DNA from 2 places in the Alteromonas nitratireducens genome. Region 2 is predicted to be linked to the other one. Evidence: predicted binding sites of a transcription regulator. Region 2 holds the regulator's gene; the other holds the start of a gene.
What was found. Region 2 encodes FNR, which switches genes on or off when oxygen is low (the NO sensors DNR and NnrR bind a similar motif). Its sites were predicted from a motif close to TTGATCTAGATCAA; they were not measured.
Positions count from the first base shown of each region.

Region 1: AB1N33_RS11815 (GbsR/MarR family transcriptional regulator) is a predicted target of FNR. The motif match lies at 1,533-1,546, and genes of this name have one in related genera.

Region 1 is NZ_JBFNPK010000013.1:10,491-13,903, reverse strand. Features, by position in the region: gene AB1N33_RS11820 (cytochrome ubiquinol oxidase subunit I) at 1-913, opposite strand, end outside; gene AB1N33_RS11815 (GbsR/MarR family transcriptional regulator) at 924-1,481, opposite strand; gene AB1N33_RS11810 (methyl-accepting chemotaxis protein) at 1,672-3,207, shown strand; gene AB1N33_RS11805 (substrate-binding periplasmic protein) at 3,212-3,413, opposite strand, start outside.
Region 2 is NZ_JBFNPK010000001.1:480,530-483,942, forward strand. Features, by position in the region: gene AB1N33_RS02100 (heavy metal translocating P-type ATPase) at 1-194, shown strand, start outside; gene ccoS (cbb3-type cytochrome oxidase assembly protein CcoS) at 204-407, shown strand; gene AB1N33_RS02110 (sulfite exporter TauE/SafE family protein) at 400-1,074, shown strand; gene fnr (fumarate/nitrate reduction transcriptional regulator Fnr) at 1,107-1,826, shown strand; gene uspE (universal stress protein UspE) at 1,915-2,835, shown strand; gene ttcA (tRNA 2-thiocytidine(32) synthetase TtcA) at 2,922-3,413, shown strand, end outside.

The DNA of each region.
Region 1 (3,413 bases), on a different contig from region 2:
CGTTGAGCCCTTTAATTTCTCCATCAGCGCGGTGGGTCAGGATCAGACTGGCACCATACGGGATCCCGATCTCAAAATGATTGGTCTTTGTCTCTTCGTCAGGCAAGGCAAACAGCAGTAAGGGCGCTCCCTGTTCGGTTTCCCATACGCCTTCCATTGCGGCAATTTTTTGCGGCTGATGCTCAAGTGTGTTGAGCCCGTGCATATCACCGGCAAAAATCTGAAGCGGGATAAGCACCGCCGCAGTGTATATGGCTGTTTTTAATGTCAGGCGCGGCGCCAGTTTGTTGTCACCTTTCAGCAATCGATAGGCCGACAGACCGGCAATAAGGAAGCTGGCTGTCAGTCCGGATGCCAGCAGCATGTGAGCAAACCGATAAGGAAAAGACGGGTTGAAAATAATCTCAGACCAGTCTTTGGCTATCACGATACCGTTGACGACGTCATGTCCCTGTGGTGTTTGCATCCAGCTGTTCAGAGACAGGATCCAAAAGGCTGAGGCGGTCGTTCCTGCTGCCACGATAAAGGTGGACAGGGTGTGTAGCCAGTTCGGTACCTTGCGGATCCCAAACAGCATAATGCCAAGGAAGGTGGCTTCAAGGAAAAACGCGGTAAGCACTTCATAACCCAGTAAGGGACCGGCCACATTCCCCACTTTTTCCATGAACCCGGGCCAGTTGGTGCCGAACTGGAACGACATGGTGACACCACTCACAACGCCAAGTGCGAACGTCAGTGCGAATACCCTGACCCAGAACCTGTAGATACGCATCCAGACCGGATGGCCGGAGAGGTTGGACCGGCATTTGAAGTAAAAAAGAAACCACGCCAGTGCGATGGTGATGGTCGGAAAAAGAATATGGAAACTGATATTGAGTGCAAACTGCAATCGAGACAGCATAAATGCGTCCACGGTAGACTCCTTAGTGTTCGGATGGTTTGCCAGGCAGCAGCTTATCTTTCAGCTCAAGCATGCGCCCGACACCGGCCCCCAGTTTCATGAGGGTATTGAGTTTTTCTGGCCCCAGTCCCTGTAGCTCTTCCGACCAGGCGGTCACCGATTCAAGTAAATCGTGGATTTCGGTTAATTTAGCCTGAGCATTTTCTTCCGTGTCGTTAGCGGGTGCATCAAGAATAAGGTCACGTAGCAGGCTGAGCGTGGGGTCAATTTCACGCTTACGGCGCTCTTCAAAGACCCGGTTTGCCAGCACCCAGATTGAACCGGCGGGAATAAAGAAGTCTTTGCGCTCGCCGGGCACCAGATGCTGCTTGATAAGACGCCATGACTGCAGTTCTTTTAGCCCCATGCTGGTATTGCCACGGGAGATATTCAGTGCGTCGGCAATTTCCTGCGCCGAGAGGGGTTTGTCGTAGAGAACAATCAGCGCCAGAATTTGACCGACTGTGCGGTTGAAGCCCCATCGGCTGCCCATTTCACCAAAGTGCATTACCGCGGAGGTAATTAATGGCGTCATCTTCATAATTCATACTCTTGTGAAGTTTCAGAAATTACTGAAAGTTTATGATCTTCTTTGACGCCGATCAATCAAATTAAAAATAATTCATCAAGTGCAGGTAACAGAGACTCTGCTATGAAGGGGTCCAACCCGGCGTCACTGATCTCTTCATGGCGCCCCGCGTAGTAAAGTCATCTGAATTTAGGAGACGATTATGACCGTAGGCGCGATGGCGTTCACTGCGGACAGGGAGCGTTTGTCTGCAGAACAGAATATTTCATCATCCGGACAGGACATTGTTTTTTCACTGAACCAGGACTTCTCGGTCAAACGGTTACTGCCCAGTGCACAGACATTTTTTGGAACTCTGAGCGGTTCTGACAGTGCATCAGCGCAAAACCTGATCGCCCGCGACACGCCAAAAGCGGTGCTGGATGAGATACGTAACGCGGTGAAAAAATCGTTGTCGTGGGTGGGGATCGTTGCATTCCAGACGAGTCGGGGTGTGGTCTGGAAAGAAGCCTTCGTGCGTCCCATATACCGCAACGACGATATCGTCGGAACACAGTGGTTACTGAGCGAGCCTCCCGCCGGCCTGGTGGCAAAAGCACATCAGGTGTATACCGGTAAAACCGCATTTCCCTGGCTGAGCGCGACGGTCATCAGTGTGTTTGTGATACTTGCTGTAATCAGCGTGCTGCTGCCATCAACCGGGTTTACGCCGGTGCTGATGGTTATTGCGGCATGGCTGGGGTTCTTTATTCGCCCACACATGACGCGTATTGCGGTGGCGATACCATTGGATGCTGATAGCCTGAGCCTTTCTCCCAGGGTGTATTCTACTGTGCCAGCGCTGGCGAAGCTGGAATACGAGATAGCACTGAAGCGAGCAGCACTTGCGGCAGGCATGTCACGTATTGAAGCGGGCACCAACCAGCTGGATGACGCCCTGACGGCAACCCGGGACAACGCCCATGAACTGGCATCAGCGGCCGGGCAGGCGCAGGTTGCCTCTGAACAGGTCTCGGCATCATCGGAGCAAATGTCTGCCGCCATGTCACAAATCTCAGAATCTGCAGAAGTTACGTCGGGGGCATGTAAAGAGGTGCGAACGCTGGTCACGCGTTCTGCCGATCGTATTGATGATGCTTCAGATGCTGTGCAGGCGCTGGCGCGTTATATTGAGCATGCGGCCGAATCGACATCAACGCTGGTGGAGAAAAGTGAGTCAGCAAAACAGTTCAGCGAAAAAATCGATGCGATTGCCGAACAGACCAATCTTCTGGCGCTCAATGCGGCAATCGAAGCCGCACGCGCAGGAGAAAGTGGCAGAGGCTTTTCGGTTGTTGCCGATGAGGTAAGGGCGCTCTCGAAAAGTACCCAGGAAGCGGTGGATGAAATTGAAGATACCATTACGTCCATCGCGGATTCGATAAAGCTTTGGCAGGAAGAGATGCTACGTCAGGTTGAAATCGCCAAGCGCTGTCATGATGACAGTGAGTACTCACGTTCAGAAATTCTTGAGATCAAAACGGCGGTCTCAGATATCAGCGAACAAATGGACCAGGTTGCGGCTGCAACAACCGAAACACAGCAGGCACTGGTAGAAATCTTCGATGCCATCAAAGATAACAAACAGGCAGCGACGCACATTTCATTACTTGCGCGTGATTCTGAGTCTAATATCGACAGTGTAGGGCATCGGATCCGCGAGTTCCGCTCACTGACTAATGCGCTCGATGAGGACTAACCGCTCACCAGCGTTTTATCATGGTGCGATATACGCTGGCATCAAGCAGGCTGGGGCGGGGTGAGGACGCGCTGGGTTCGCCTGCTGCCGTTAGCCTCTGGCGTACTGCCTCCCAGTCTGGAAGGATATCGCCATCAACCACAAATACGGCGTCAACTGATGGCTTCGTTGCATCCAGCGGGTAGGCGAAGCCAAGCACGGCACTG
Region 2 (3,413 bases):
GTATTGCCGATCTGCTCACTATTGCACAAAAAACTAAACGGACAATTCGCCAGAACATGCTGTGGGCACTGGGCTACAACGCGCTGATTCTGCCGTTCGCCGTGTCTGGCCTGCTAAGTCCGTGGATGGCTGTTGTAGGTATGTCCCTGAGCAGTATCATTGTGGTAACCAATTCAACGCGACTGCTACGCTGAGGACCTGCCGTGAGTATTATTTATGTGCTTATTCCCATCGCCATCATCATTGTTGCCGTTGCGGTAGTCATCTTCTTCTGGGCAGTACGATCAAATCAGTTCGACGATCTCGATCGTCAGGGGTACAGTATTCTGTTTGATGACGACTTGTCACCGGAAGATAAGAAACTGGCAGAAGAGCGCAAAGCTGCGCAGGAAAAACGGCGTGACTGAGCTGACAGGCTTATCTGCATTGTTAATCGGACTCGCCGGCGGTGTGCATTGCATCGGTATGTGTGGTGGCATTGTTACTGCGTTACAACAGGCCGTCCCGGCGCGGCGTCGTCCATTTCCTTATATGCTGGCCTATAATCTCGGCCGTATCATTAGCTACACACTGGCTGGTGCCCTCGCAGGCGGCGTGGGACAAATGTCGGCCGCAGTATTGCCGGCACTTGGACAGGTGCTGGCCTGGTTAAGTGCGCTTATGCTGGTGGCGCTTGCGCTGTATCTGGGGCAATGGTGGCGAGGGCTGGCATATCTGGAAAAAGCAGGCAATGCCGTCTGGCGGCTGATTCAGCCCCTGTCTAAACGCTTTTTACCCTTCAGGTCGCCGCTTGCCGCCCTGCCGTACGGACTGATTTGGGGATGGCTGCCCTGTGGTCTTGTTTATTCGACGCTGACGTGGTCGCTGACCAGTCAGCAGGCCGGACAAGGCGCCTTTATCATGTTTTGTTTTGGACTGGGCACATTACCTACCCTGCTTGCAGTTGGCAGCGGGGCTGACTATCTTTTTAAACAGTTCAGGAAGCCGCGTGTCAGGCAATTCATCGCAAGCGGGCTGTTAATATATTCGTTTTTCTTGATCTACCGGTTAATACATAGTATCACCATAAACTAACGACTCACCGAGCGGGATAACAGGCAATAATCATGAGCAATGGAAGCAACTTTTCAATTCACTGTCAGAACTGCAGTTTCAGTCATCTTTGTTTACCGGTTGCGTTAAACAAAACTGAAATTGAATCACTGGATGACATTATCGAAAGAAAGCGTCCACTGCATAAACATGACACGCTGGTTCACACCGGCGCACCATTTAAGTCACTGTATGCCGTTCGCTCAGGCTCCTTCAAGTCGTTCGTGACGAACAAAGACGGTGAAGAACAGATTACCGGTTTTCATTTCCCCGGCGACATTATTGGCTTTGATGCGCTGCGGGAAAATAAGCATCAGAGTTATACCCAGGCGCTGGAAACTGCAATGGTCTGTGAGCTTCCTTACGAAACCCTTGACCAGATTTCGATGCAGCTCCCTAAGCTGAGACATCAGATCATGAGCTTTATGAGCGCAGAAATTAAACAGGATCACGATATGATGATGCTGTTGAATAAGCGCTCGGCGGAAGAACGCCTGATGTATTTCATTGCACAGTTGTCAGAACGTTTTGAGGCGCGGGGCTTTTCAGGAAAACAGTTTCACCTGAGCATGACCCGCAATGAAATTGGCAACTATCTGGGCCTGACCATCGAAACCATCAGCCGTTTACTCACCCGGTTCCAGAAAGAAGGCGTCATTAAAGTAGAAGGCAAGCTCATTACCATCCTCGATACTGAAAAAATGGATGAAAAACTTAGTTACGTGGCCGTGTAAGTACGCCGCTTGTTGATCCAGAACAACAGGCAAAGTCTGCGTAACGTATTACACTAAAATGGAATACTGTGATTAAGGGAGTACGGGGATGATACGTTATAAGCACCTTCTGGCTGTTATTGAAGCCGACCGTGAGACACAACCGGCGCTCTCCCGGGCGTTGGAGATTGCCAGAAAAACCCAGGCAACCGTCACAGCCATGCTTGTCGTTTACGACTTCTCTTATGATATGACCACGATGCTGAGTCAGTCTGAACGCGATGCTATGCGCAAAGCCGTCATCGACGACAGAGCGGCCTGGTTACGACAGCAACTCGACAATCAGGGGCATCAGGACATCAATATTGTGGTTGAATGGAATAATCGCGCGTATGAAGCCGTTATCACCTATGCAGCCCGGCACAACGCTGATTTAGTGATTAAAGCCACCAAGCCCCATAATGATCTGAGCTCGGTTATTTTCACCCCTACCGACTGGCATTTGTTAAGAAAGTGCCCTTCTCCGGTACTGCTGGTAAAAGAGCACGACTGGCCAGCAGATGGAAATATTATCGCTGCGGTGAATGTGGGGACCGAGGATGATGAACATCGCCAGCTGAATGATCGCATTACCCAGACGGCGACAGACTATGCCACGTTACTTAGCGGGCATGTGAATCTGGTCAATTGCTTTCCTGCCACACCACTGAATATTGCCATTGAGGTACCAGAATTTGATCCTGATACCTATAACAATGCGGTGAAAACGCACCATGAAGAAGAAATGGCCAGACACGCCGGTAAGTACAGTATTGATTCCGACCGCTGTTACGTAAAAGAAGGCTTACCTGAGCGCGTTATTCCAATGCTGGCCAGAGAACTTGACGCCGAACTGGTTATTATCGGTACCGTTGGCCGGGTGGGCTTATCCGCTGCACTGATTGGAAATACGGCGGAGCACGTCATTGACGGACTGAAGTGCGATGTGCTGGCGCTCAAACCGGAAGGTTTTAAAAGCCCCATAAGCTGAGCGGTTAATTTTTCTGGCGTGGATAGCAGCGCTGGCTACGCTTCGTTATAATGTCGGCTATTTTGTAGTAACAGGTAAGCCCCGATATGACCGCAGATGCACAGCCTAAAGACACCGCCGCAGACGCCCGCTCACAATCGAAACAACAATACAGCTTTAACAAGCTGCAAAAGCGTCTTCGCCGCAACGTAGGCAAAGCGATTGACGACTTTGGCATGATTGAAGATCAGGATAAAGTCATGGTGTGTCTGTCTGGCGGAAAAGACAGTTATACCATGCTGGATATTCTGCTTTTTCTTCGCAAGATTGCCCCGATACATTTTGATATCGTAGCGGTCAACCTTGACCAGAAGCAGCCGGGCTTCCCGGAGCATGTATTACCTGAATATCTGGAATCACTGGGCGTTGAGTATCTGATTGTCGAAGAAGACACCTACTCCATCGTGAAAGAGAAAATTCCGGAGGGTAAGACAACCTGCTCGCTGTGCTCGCGTTTACGCCGTGGCATTTTATACCGGACAGCAAAAGAAATCGGGGCCACCAAGATTGCTCTGGGCCATCATCGCGATGACATGCTG